Regions from separate parts of the Gracilibacillus salinarum genome, predicted to be linked through region 1. Evidence: a T-box and tRNA genes for the amino acid it is inferred to sense, from the RefSeq annotation. Region 1 holds a T-box; the other holds one or more tRNA genes.
The links. A T-box is a leader RNA that pairs with one kind of tRNA and senses whether it is charged. The one in region 1 lies ahead of metG (methionine--tRNA ligase), so its partner is inferred to be a tRNA-Met.
Positions count from the first base shown of each region.

Region 2: it encodes a tRNA-Met, which carries the amino acid that the T-box ahead of metG (methionine--tRNA ligase) is inferred to sense. The anticodon was not compared.

Region 1 is NZ_CP095071.1:1,809,045-1,815,469, reverse strand. It holds gene MUN87_RS08530 (DUF1569 domain-containing protein) at 1-407, opposite strand, end outside; gene MUN87_RS08525 (DUF5643 domain-containing protein) at 565-1,005, shown strand; gene MUN87_RS08520 (hypothetical protein) at 1,064-1,627, shown strand; gene MUN87_RS08515 (LURP-one-related/scramblase family protein) at 1,647-2,144, shown strand; gene MUN87_RS08510 (hypothetical protein) at 2,169-2,453, shown strand; gene MUN87_RS08505 (hypothetical protein) at 2,500-2,778, shown strand; gene MUN87_RS08500 (hypothetical protein) at 2,759-3,085, shown strand; gene MUN87_RS08495 (VOC family protein) at 3,122-3,490, shown strand; T-box leader at 3,629-3,892, shown strand; gene metG (methionine--tRNA ligase) at 3,949-5,586, shown strand; gene MUN87_RS08485 (hypothetical protein) at 6,119-6,425, shown strand, end outside.
Region 2 is NZ_CP095071.1:3,552,364-3,558,788, forward strand. It holds rRNA gene MUN87_RS16640 (23S ribosomal RNA) at 1-1,538, shown strand, start outside; rRNA gene rrf (5S ribosomal RNA) at 1,615-1,731, shown strand; tRNA gene MUN87_RS16650 (tRNA-Met) at 1,937-2,013, shown strand; tRNA gene MUN87_RS16655 (tRNA-Asp) at 2,086-2,162, shown strand; gene thiL (thiamine-phosphate kinase) at 2,428-3,399, shown strand; gene tsaE (tRNA (adenosine(37)-N6)-threonylcarbamoyltransferase complex ATPase subunit type 1 TsaE) at 3,404-3,856, shown strand; gene tsaB (tRNA (adenosine(37)-N6)-threonylcarbamoyltransferase complex dimerization subunit type 1 TsaB) at 3,856-4,554, shown strand; gene rimI (ribosomal protein S18-alanine N-acetyltransferase) at 4,547-4,993, shown strand; gene tsaD (tRNA (adenosine(37)-N6)-threonylcarbamoyltransferase complex transferase subunit TsaD) at 4,990-6,027, shown strand.

The DNA of each region.
Region 1 (6,425 bases):
ATTCCTTTCCCCCACTGTTCAGGAGTTAGTTTCCCGAAAAATGGATGAGGATGACTTGTGCATTTTTCTGGACCATTTTGTTGGAATGTCAGTATTTTCTGTTTAAGTCTTTCCCTTTCTCTTTCAAAATGCTTGTCATCTGCAATTAATAGGCTTGGAATGGTAGACATATTTACTGGCAACGGCTTGTCGTTAAAAAAGATCGGTTTTGCCATTCTTCCTACTACTATACCCAACAAACCTCTTGGAGGAGAAGTATTTCCTATAGCGATATCTTGGAAGGCAGAGCAGTGAGCTAACATTTGGGCGACATTCATTTTCCCCCATTTTGGTCGGGAATGTTCACTTAATCGATCTATCCGTTTTATGATCGTCTCTGTATGAGATCGATCAAAAATAGTATACATGAGCATGCTCCTTTGTTCTTATTACTATAATAGTTCGACGTTAATGAGGATTATCCTTTTTGAATCATTCCCCTCCAAAAATGGTTATTTATGTTAACATATAAATGAGTTTGCGACGTATATTTGCAAAGGGCATAAAAAAGTTGGAGTTGATGGAATGGGAGTATGGATTCGGCGCCTTATCATAATCGTTTGTATAATTGTACTTATACCCAATATTGTTTCTTTTTTTTCAGGGATGACGAATGGGCTGCCAGAGAATATTGAAAATAAAGTGAATAACGGAGATGCGGTTCTTATCGATTTAGATAAAAAGGTAAACTTGGAAGGTGATGATATTTTATTCAAGCATCTTGTATTAGCACCAGAGGAAACCTCCTTAATTTTAGAAGTGCATAAGGAAGAAAATGGCTGGTCATTTCCGGAATCTGCACTTGAATTAAAAGATGATAAAGGTAATAGTTATCCAGTAACAAGCAGCTCATCTTCAGGTGAAACATGGGGGCAGTATACGGTTGTTCACTATGAACCTCTAGCAGCAAATGTAGAGACAATAGAAATAAAGTTCGAATGGTTTGATCGAATGTTTCAAACTTAATTTTCAATAGACCAGGGGGGAGCACAATGAATCGAACAGTAATACAAGCGATAATAGAATGGACCATTGCCTGTCTGTTAATCTTTTTTGTGATTATAGAATCCCTTATATTACATATTACGAGCTTTCCCCAGAAGCGGCCTTTGAAAAATCGGAACGGACTATTTACTATGGTCCATCACAAGTATTAGAAAAAGTAGATTTAGAGGATGTCCAGATTTTTCTGTCTACCTATAAAAACTGGTTTTCAGCTACTTTAATTAATAAACATGCCGGCATTTTCTGGGGACCAGGAAGCGGTGCTGGTGGGGAAGAGATAAAAGAGGATCAAGATATTAACTATTCCTGGGGTGGTACCTTGATTAATGAAGATTACAGGTTGATGCAATATTATGGTATTGTGACCAACCCGGAAATAAGCAGAGTAGAACTGGATGTGTCAATAGCGGATAGTAGAGGAAAAGGCGTACCTGGAGAAGATATTGAAACGTTAACGTATCAATTAAAAGATCATCGCATGTTCTTATTTCATTGGAACGACATGGAAGATGACTATAAAGCAAGAACATTACGAGGATTGAATAATGATGGGGAAGTTATTTATGAGGATAACTTCATGTAAATCACTAGGAGGGAATAGGATGAAACAGCTTTTTATAAAACAAAAAGTGTTCAGTTTAAGCGAAAAATTCACAGTGAAAGATGAGCAGGAGAATGATGTATATGATGTGGAGGGAAGCTTCATGAAAGTGCCAAAGACTTTCTCCATACTGAATACAGCGAGAGATCAAATCGCATGCATTACGAAAAAGCCGTTCAGCTTTTTGCCAAAATTTTTGGTGGAGGTAAACGGTCAGGAGGTATTAACGATCAAAAAGGAATTTTCCTCCTTAAAAGCGCGATATACAATTGATGCAGCAGGGATTGAAGTACATGGTAATTGGTGGGATATGGATTTTCAAGTGCTGCAGCATGGGGAAACGGTAGCTGAAGTTGGCAAAGAGTGGTTCTCGTGGGGAGACAGCTACAAGGTTCAAGTAATAAAGGAAGAAATGGAGAGCGTTATTATTGCCCTCGTTGTTGCGATTGATTGTGTGAAAGCTGACCAGGCAGCAACATCCTCGGCGACGACGGTTTAAAGATGAAAAAGGGGGGGGTACCAATTGAATAATCTATACAATGACTTAGTTAAGATACTTATAACTTTAATATTAGTATTCGGTATCCATAAGATAGGTGAAATGGATTTACCTTTGCTATCAGATATCCCATTCATCGGTATTTATATTCAATATCTTTTTAATATTTTAATGGATATTTTATTTTTGATAGTTGTTATTCTATTTATAAAAGTAGCTTATCAGTCTATTGAGGAATTATGGTTTCAAAAGAATATAGATGCCGACAGAATGGAAGCTGAGCAAGAAGATGAGGGGTTGATCAAATAAAGAGGAACGTAATATCAAACTGTAATGAGAGTAAGGAGAAGTTGAAATGAGCGTAAAGCGAAAAAGCGTCAGTCTGGTACTGGTGGGAATTGGTGTAGCTATTATCTTTTTTTCGATGAATTGGTTTTATCCCTACTCGCCTTTCAGTATCAACAAAAGTTATGCTTATAAACCTGACGAAATCTTATTCAATGGGAAGAGCTATGAAGAAGTTTTAAGTGAATTTAAAGCAACCTATGAAAAAGATTCAGCTAATAATGATGTAAATCTGACAATAGACAGTACCGAGTATGTCCTGCCTATATTTGAACGAATGGTTAATTAGTAAGGACGCTGTGTCCTTTGATGCAGGGGATTTAGAGGGGATGCTTTCTGAGGTAAAGCAAGTAAGGGGAGCATTACTAGACCTTGTTGTTCAAGGAGATTATGAAGGAGAGCAAAGAGGATACTTAGTGAACGTAATTAGAAATCTATTATCATTAGAAGACAGTATCGTTGAAATGGAACATCAAAACTATTTGTCCAGAAGCGAGCTTGACAAGAGATTTGATCAGCTTCATCGTGCATTTATACATAATTTTGATTGGTTTGTTACTTTTTATGAGCGGACGACTGGTGATGGTTTTGAGTGAAAGAAGCTTGGCAAAATTTTAAAATGGTGGTGTATCATGAAGCTAAGACTGGAGCTATTCGTAAAAAATATAGAAGAAACCGTTCATTTCTATCAAAGGGTTCTTGGTTTTACAGCACCTTCTGGTATAAATGAAAAGTATACTCCAATTACAAACGGAAATGTCGTAATCGGACTTGCGAAGTTGGAGAAGCTTGAACAGTCACATCCATTAAAAACAGAAGGTAACCAGCCAAATGGTAAAGGTGTTGAAATTGTCCTGGAAGTTAAGGATCTGGAAGGAACATATGAAAGAGTGTTATCAACAGATTATAAGATAGAAACTCCATTAAAAGAAAGGCCGTGGGGATTATCTGATTTTAGGCTGATTGATCCAGATGGGTATTATATTAGGGTTTCCTCGTAAAAATAATACGGAAGAATTTTATCACAGCGTAATATCCCAACTGATTGAAGTCTCACTTTATAAAATAAAAATGTACAATAATAAAATCAGATGTTGTTTTATCCAAAAGAAAATGTAATAATAAGGTAATATTAAATGGAAAAGGCATGGAAGAGAAGAGTAAATTAATGTTCATCCTTATACAGAGAGCTTCGGCAGCTGAAAAGAAGCAAGGATTCGTTAATTGAACATGGTCTCTGAGCTGCATAGCTGAACTTTTTTGAAGTTAGGTTATGACGAGATTTGGCACTCGTTATAAATGTCAGGGTATAAGAGCATGTAATGTTCCGTACTTATCGAGGCTGATCATGTGAGTGATTAGTAAATAAAAGGTGGTAACACGAGTATAACCTCGTCCTTTGACAAGCGTTTTTGTCTTAGGGCGAGGTTTTTTTTGTAGATTAAAAGGAGGTAGTGATATGAACGTATTCATTGGAGGGGCTTGGCCCTATGCAAATGGTTCCATGCATTTAGGGCATATTGCCAGTTTATTATCAGGAGATATTTTAGCACGATATTACAGAGCAAAGGGGGATAATGTCCTTTATGTCTCAGGAAGCGACTGTAATGGAACTCCTATTACAATCAGAGCAAAGCAGGAAGGTGTGACTCCAAGGGAAATTGCTGATAAATACCATGAGGAATTTAGTGAATGCTTTGAGAAGCTTGGTTTCACCTATGATTGTTATACGCGTACCGACTCTGCACATCATCATAAAACTGTTCAGGAAATCTTTTTGAAATTAGTAGAAAACGAAAAAATTTATCAGAAAGCGGTGGAACAGGCATATTGTACAACGTGTGACCAGTTTTTACCTGATCGATTTGTGGAGGGGCTTTGTCCGAATTGTGTAAAGGATGCAAGAGGGGATCAGTGTGATCATTGCTCCAAAATCTTAGAACCATTAGACCTTCGTGATAAGAAATGTAAACTATGCGGCGATGTTCCAACTACAAGAAATACTGAACACTTCTACTTTAAATTAAGTACATTTCAAGAACCGTTACAACAGTATGCTGATAACGCTAGGAGTAATGGTTTGTGGCGTGACAATGCAAACCAATTAACGGCAAGATATTTGAAAGAAGGATTGCATGACCGTGCTGTATCACGTGATTTGCCAATCGGCGTTTCGGTACCAGTACATGGTTATGAAGATAAAAAATTTTATGTGTGGATTGAAGCTGTATCAGGCTATTATTCAGTCAGTAGAAAATGGGCGAAAGAACATAAAAGAGATGATTCCGTTTTCTGGAGTAAAGATACAATCTCATATTATATACACGGGAAGGATAATATTCCATTTCATTCGATTATTTGGCCATCGATTTTGTTAGGGGTAAAGCTTGAAGCTTTGCCTACTCATATTGTTTCCAATGAGTATCTAACAGTTGAAAAGAAGAAGCTGTCTACAAGCAAAAATTGGGCAGTATGGGTACCGGATCTGCTTGAGAAATATCATCCAGATTCCATACGCTATTTCTTAACAATAAACGCTCCTGAGAATAGAGATTCCGATTTTTCGTGGAGAGAGTTTGTCTACAGTCATAACAGCGAACTATTAGGTGCATATGGTAACTTCATCAATAGAACGTTAAAATTTATTGAAAAATCTTTTGATGGAAGAATTCCATACGCTAAAGTGGATGCGTCTATCAAGGACGAAATTAAGAATTTGTATACTGAGATAGGTAAGCTGATCGAAGAAACGCACTTCAAACAAGCATTGGATATTTTATTTGAATATATCCGGCATGCCAATAAGTATTTTGATCATCAACAGCCATGGGTTCAGGTGAAAGATTCTCCTGAAGAATGTAATAATACATTAGCCACTTGTGTATATATCATTGCAAATATGGCTCAGTTATTAAGTCCATTTCTTCCATTTTCAAGTAGTGAAATAAAAGAGAGCTTAAACATATCGGAATTTCAATGGAAACCAATTGAAAGATATGATTCCAAATTAAAACATGTGAAACCACTATTCGAAAGGGTTGATGTAGCAACAATTGAGGTAGAGGTTGAAAAATTAAAAGCCCAGTCTTTTTTATAGTGTAGGAAAATTTTAGCAATGAAGAAGTTCGACGTTGTGAAAAAGTATGTACCAAGTATAAGAAACTTACTAACAGACGAGGCGAATGCGGAGTTTTCTAATAAACGGCTTGGGGATAGTGTTATTTTGGTAAATCTTGAGCTAACTTTTCGTAAAAGAGTTAGCTCTTTCTATCTGATTTGGAAAAAAGAGAGATGAATTTCTATATTTCAAACTATCTATTGGAATATTATGTTAAAATAAACATATGTACATCTTAGATTGAACCAGCGTTAAAAACAAAAAGAGTGCAAGGAGGTGTTTAATATGAAAAATGTAATCATAGCTCTTATCACTTTATTTGTTCTTTTGTTCATCCCCCCTTATTTTGGCATAAATACGTCATCCATCATACCTAATGTAATAGAATGGGCTACAAAATTTATTCTTCCGTGGATCATGCTGTATTTTTTAATCAAATACGTAAATCGTTTAGAAAAAAATTAATGATACGTCATGCGTGGGATTTCTGGATTTGAGGAGGTGTAATTTTATGCCATTAGAACAGGAAGTAATCGGCTTGTTAATTGCTGGTTTTTCAATTGTGATGGGAATCGCTCTTATCGTTACATTGTTCCTTTGGATAAAAAATAAGCATAATAGCTTCGGATACATATGGACATTGTTACACTTCTTTTCATTGATTATTTCCGTATATTTTGCACTGCAGGCTATTGGTTTTGACTACAATCATCCCATGGCATCCGAAGAGATTTCCTTTCGAATCGGTATAGCCGGCGTTGCCTGGGCTGTTAGTATGTTTTGTTTGATTATTGCATTGATTGGTTTTTCGAGAAATA
Region 2 (6,425 bases), 1.7 Mb from region 1:
GGTTAGTCGGGGCCTAAGCCGAGGCCGAAAGGCGTAGGCGATGGACAACAGGTTGATATTCCTGTACCACCCAATTCCGTTTTGAGTGATGGGGGGACGCAGAAGGATAAGGAATGCGCACCATTGGATGTGTGCGTTGAAGCAGTAAGTGAGTCAGATAGGCAAATCCGTCTGGCAATCACAAGCTGTGATCAGGAGGGAAATATAGTACCGAAGTTCCGGATTTCACGCTGCCAAGAAAAGCCTCTAGCAAGGAAAAGGGTGCCCGTACCGCAAACCGACACAGGTAGGCGAGGAGAGAATCCTAAGGTGATCGGGAGAACTCTCGTTAAGGAACTCGGCAAAATGACCCCGTAACTTCGGGAGAAGGGGTGCTTCTTTTGCGAGAAGCCGCAGTGAAAAGGCCCAAGCGACTGTTTAGCAAAAACACAGGTCTCTGCGAAGCCGTAAGGCGAAGTATAGGGGCTGACACCTGCCCGGTGCTGGAAGGTTAAGGGGATGCGTTAGCATTAGCGAAGCGTTGAACCGAAGCCCCAGTAAACGGCGGCCGTAACTATAACGGTCCTAAGGTAGCGAAATTCCTTGTCGGGTAAGTTCCGACCCGCACGAAAGGTGCAACGACTTGGGCACTGTCTCAACGAGAGACCCGGTGAAATTATACTGTGCGTGAAGATGCGCATTACCCGCGACAGGACGGAAAGACCCCGTGGAGCTTTACTGTAGCCTGATATTGAATGTTGGTACAGCTTGTACAGGATAGGTGGGAGCCTGAGAAACGTGAGCGCTAGCTTACGTGGAGGCGCCGGTTGGATACCACCCTGGCTGTATTGACCTTCTAACCCAGAACCGTGATCCGGTTCGGAGACAGTGTCAGGTGGGCAGTTTGACTGGGGCGGTCGCCTCCTAAAATGTAACGGAGGCGCCCAAAGGTTCCCTCAGAATGGTTGGAAATCATTCGCAGAGTGCAAAGGCAGAAGGGAGCTTGACTGCGAGACCTACAAGTCGAGCAGGGACGAAAGTCGGGCTTAGTGATCCGGCGGTACCGAATGGAAGGGCCGTCGCTCAACGGATAAAAGCTACCCCGGGGATAACAGGCTTATCTCCCCCAAGAGTCCACATCGACGGGGAGGTTTGGCACCTCGATGTCGGCTCATCGCATCCTGGGGCTGTAGTCGGTCCCAAGGGTTGGGCTGTTCGCCCATTAAAGCGGTACGCGAGCTGGGTTCAGAACGTCGTGAGACAGTTCGGTCCCTATCCGTCGTGGGCGTTGGAAGTTTGAGAGGAGCTGTCCTTAGTACGAGAGGACCGGGATGGACACACCGCTGGTGCACCAGTTGTTCTGCCAAGAGCATCGCTGGGTAGCTACGTGTGGAAGGGATAAGTGCTGAAAGCATCTAAGCATGAAGCCCCCTCAAGATGAGACTTCCCATCACATAAGTGAGTAAGATCCCTCAGAGACGATGAGGTTGATAGGTTCGAGGTGGAAGCATGGTGACATGTGAAGCTGACGAATACTAATAGATCGAGGACTTATCTATATAACATGTTTCAACGGTGTTGTTGATGTCAAAAATTCTTATCTAGTTTTTAGGGTGCAACCCTAAAACACAATAGTCTGGTAGCGATAGCGAAGAGGTCACACCTGTTCCCATGCCGAACACAGCAGTTAAGCTCTTCAGCGCCCATGGTAGTTGGGGCTCGCGCCCCTGCAAGAGTAGGACGTTGCCAGGCTGTTATATACTCTATAACACCTATAGAGTAGCAACTTAATATTTTTATTACCGCGGGGTGGAGCAACGAGCAACACATCCACCGAATAAACTGCGAGTAACCTCGAAGCATCACACATCTAAGAATAAGCTAGAAGATGCAGAGGTCATTATAGGTGAAATCATATTTATCTATAGAACAACAATTTAATATTATTTTTTATTATCGCGGGGTGGAGCAGTCTGGTAGCTCGTCGGGCTCATAACCCGAAGGTCGCAAGTTCAAATCTTGCCCCCGCAACCAAATTTTCTTATTACGTTGAAATATGATATACATAAGAAAATGATTGTAGTGCCCAATGGGTACATTTAAAATGGTCCGGTAGTTCAGTTGGTTAGAATGCCTGCCTGTCACGCAGGAGGTCGCGGGTTCGAGTCCCGTCCGGACCGCCAGTTTATGACTAACAAACCTTAAGTATGGTAGCTTAGGGTTTTTTTGTTTGTCTAAAATATTCTTTTTTAAAATTATCATTACATATAAAGCAAGACTTATCAGGATGTTAGCGTCTGTTTACTCTCACTTATCTTCTTTGTGATATACTTGAAGCTTGAAGTGGGAGTCTTACAGATGGTTAGAACGTGATAATAGAGGTTCATCCTGTCACCAACGATAAAGATTTGGTATGATAATTTTAGGTTGCTTTTTGGAGGTGCGGGCATGGAAGAGTTTGACTTTATTCAATCGATCAAGCCAGCGTATTATCGTCAATCATCTGTTATTAAGGGCATCGGTGATGACGCTGCTATATTGAGACATACCAATAGCGATATTATAATGACAATGGACACAATGGTTGAAAACATTCATTTTAACGAGAAGACAGCTGCACCGTTTTATATCGGCTACCGTGCACTGGCAGCAAATATAAGTGACATTGCGGCAATGGGAGGAAAACCAGTCTCCTATTTAGTGTCTGTGACAGTGCCTGACCGGTGGGCACCACAAGAACTGCAAGAAGTTTATAAAGGTATGAAAGAATTAGCACATGCTTATCAAATGGATTTAATCGGTGGTGATACTGTTTCTGGTGATCAACTAAGTTTATCGATCACCGTATTAGGAATAGTGGACAATGGTAAAGCTAGATATCGTAATACTGCGAAAGAACATGATATAATCTTTGTAACTGGTACGCTTGGTGATTCCGCATACGGCTTACATCTTTTACTCAACGAACAAGCACAAGAAGGCTCGCAATATTTTATTAATCGGCACCAGATGCCAACCCCAAGAGTCTCATTTATCAATCAATCTGTTCCAATAGAACGGATGGCGTTAAATGACGTAAGTGATGGTATTGCAAATGAAGCCAATGAAATCGCAGCGTCTTCACATAAAGGGCTGCTGTTGGACTATGATCGAATCCCATATCACGAGTTACTTGCAAAGTATTCACCAGATAATCTGTATCAATGGATATTGAGTGGTGGAGAGGATTTTGAATTATTAGGCACAGTTCCACTTGAAGATTGGGATAGACTGATGGATTATGCGAATGCTACTGGCACTATGCTTACTGCAATCGGTACGGTAGTAGATGATGAAAAATATAACGGCAAAGCCTGGTTACGATATCAAGGTGATTTAAAAATCTTAGATAAATCAGGTTATACACATCTGAAAAGGTGATAACATGGAAGAATATATATTTGAAACAGCAACTGAAGAAGAAACGAAACGATTGGCCAGTAAATTAGCTACTTTACTGAGACCTAATGATGTCATTACGCTTGAAGGTGATTTAGGCGCTGGAAAGACAACTTTTACTAAGGGACTTGGTGCGGGCCTGGGGGTTACCAGAACAATTAATAGCCCTACATTTACAATTGTAAAAGAATATCAAGGTGAAATCCCACTGTACCATATGGATGTTTACCGTCTGGAGAATAGTGAAGAAGATATCGGATTTGATGAATATTTTAATGGAGATGGAATTACGGTTGTCGAATGGGCACATTTTATCGAAGAATTTCTACCTGATGAGCGATTGGCGATTCAGATGAAAAGGATAGATGAAACGAAACGGAAGATTATTTTTCAGCCCGTTGGTCATTACTTTCATTCCGTATGTAAGGAGTTATATTAATGAATGTGTTGGCGATAGATACTTCCAATCAGATATTGGGAGTAGCGGTGAGTTCAAATGGAGCGATAAAGGCGGAATATACAGCTAATGTAAAACGTAATCATTCGATCGGTTTAATGCCGGCTATAGACTATGTGATGAATCAAGCTGGGTTAAGCCCTGATCAATTAGATCGGATTGCCGTCGCGAAAGGACCAGGCTCTTATACCGGGGTCAGAATAGGATTGGCAACGGCCAAAACAATGGCATGGACATTGCAGATTCCAATAGTGGCGATTTCGAGTTTAGCGTTACTCGCGCATAATGCAAGATATGCAAAAATGATGGTTTCTCCTTTTTTTGATGCACGAAGGGGTCTGGTGTATACCGGGTTATACGAGTATCAACAGGGTCATTTACAAGAATTGACGGAGGACCAGAATATCTTAATGGAGCAGTGGCTAGAAGATTTAAAACAACGTGCACAACCAGTACTTTTTCTAAGTCAGGATTTAGATAAACATCAGGAGTTGATACAAGAAAAACTCGGGGACTATGCGCACTTCCCTTATGCAGTGGATAATCTTCCGCGTCCAGGCGTCCTTGCTTTATTGGCTGCAGATTATCAGGAGAGCCATGTCCATGAGTTAACGCCGAACTATATTAGGCTTGTAGAAGCTGAGGCAAATTGGTTAAAGGAACAAGAGAAAAATGTCTAGTGTAGAATTTCGCAAAATGGAACCAGAAGACTTACATGCGGTTAAAGAAATAGATAAGCGTTCCTTTTCGGTACCTTGGCCAGATGATATCTATGATCAGGAATTATTCAAAAACACTTATGCACATTATTTTGTAGCTGTTGTGGATAAGAAGGTAGTCGGTTTTTGCGGCGTGTGGATGGTAATTGATGAAGCACAAATTACGAATATTGCGATTGATCCGGATTACCGGGGAAAAGGATACGGCAAAGGATTATTTCAGTATGTGATCAATTACGCAGTTGCCAGTGGGATTATACAATTATCATTAGAAGTACGTGTTTCTAATCTGGCTGCACAGAAAATGTACAAGAAATTCGGTTTACAACCTGGTGGTATACGTAAAAACTATTATACTGACAACCAGGAAGATGCTTTAGTATTGTGGGTGAGTTTATGAGTGAATATATTTTAGGAGTGGAGACGAGCTGTGATGAGACAGCGGCGGCTATCATTAAGGACGGTACCGAAATTGTATCGAATGTAGTAGCTTCCCAAATTGAAAGCCATCAGCGATTTGGTGGGGTGGTACCTGAAATAGCTTCCAGACATCATGTTGAACAGATCACACTCGTATTAGAGGAGGCTTTTGTGAAGGCTGATTTAACAATAGATGATATCGATGCGATTGCAGTGACAGAAGGTCCCGGTCTTGTTGGTGCACTGCTTGTTGGTGTGAATGCGGCAAAAGGTTTAGCCTATGCTCACCAAAAACCGTTAATAGGCGTCCATCATATTGCTGGTCATATTTATGCAAACCGTTTAGAAAAAGAATTTGCATTCCCATTATTAGCGTTAGTTGTTTCCGGTGGTCACACGGAGCTAATCTTAATGAGAGGTCATGGAGAATTTGAGATTATTGGTGAAACGCGAGATGATGCGGCGGGAGAAGCATATGATAAAGTAGCCCGGACGCTCGAATTGCCGTATCCAGGCGGACCAAAAATTGATACCTTGGCACATCAAGGTGAAGAGACGATTGACTTTCCTCGTGCCTGGCTGGAAGACGATTCATTTGACTTTAGTTTTAGTGGACTAAAATCCGCAGTTATTAACACGCTTCATAATGCGAAGCAAAAGGATTTGAGCTTAAAGCAGGAGGATGTAGCAGCAAGTTTCCAGGCTAGTGTGGTGGATGTGTTAACAGAAAAAACGTATAAAGCAGCGAAACAATTTGATGTAAAGCAAGTTATTGTGGCTGGTGGAGTTGCAGCTAACAAAGGTTTACGCTACGCAATGGAGCAAAAATTCCAAACAGAAAAGACAATGGAATTGCTGTTCCCGCCATTATCCTTATGTACGGATAACGCAGCGATGATAGCAGCGGCAGGTTCAATTGCCTACCAACAAGGTCATCGTGCCACATGGGATCTAAACGCCAACCCGGGTTTAAGTCTAGAAAGATACGCCAAACGATCAACGCCAGAAAGTTAAGACTTTCTGGCGTTTTTCTTGTTAGTACAGAAAGTATAAAAGTGTAGTAATAGCAGAAATCATATGGATTTAGCTATCATTTTGATGTAATATATGTTGCTGAAATACCTCTTCGTCCAACCACTTCTCGGGGCACGGCTGAAGCTAGGCTATTACTCGGATAACTTCTCTGCTTCCTTGCACCGAGGAAGCCTACTTCGAAGCATTACTAGTAAACACAGGTGTTGACGTTGTGGATCTTCAGCCGGGAGTATATGTGATAGGCCTACGCTGATGTATAGCCCCTTAATTCATGCAACAGCTAGGATATGAAGTGCTAACTGCGAGATTTATATCCAACGCATGAGAAGAAGAGTAATCTTCAAGCGAAAGAAGTAGCAATCGAACGTCCAACGCAT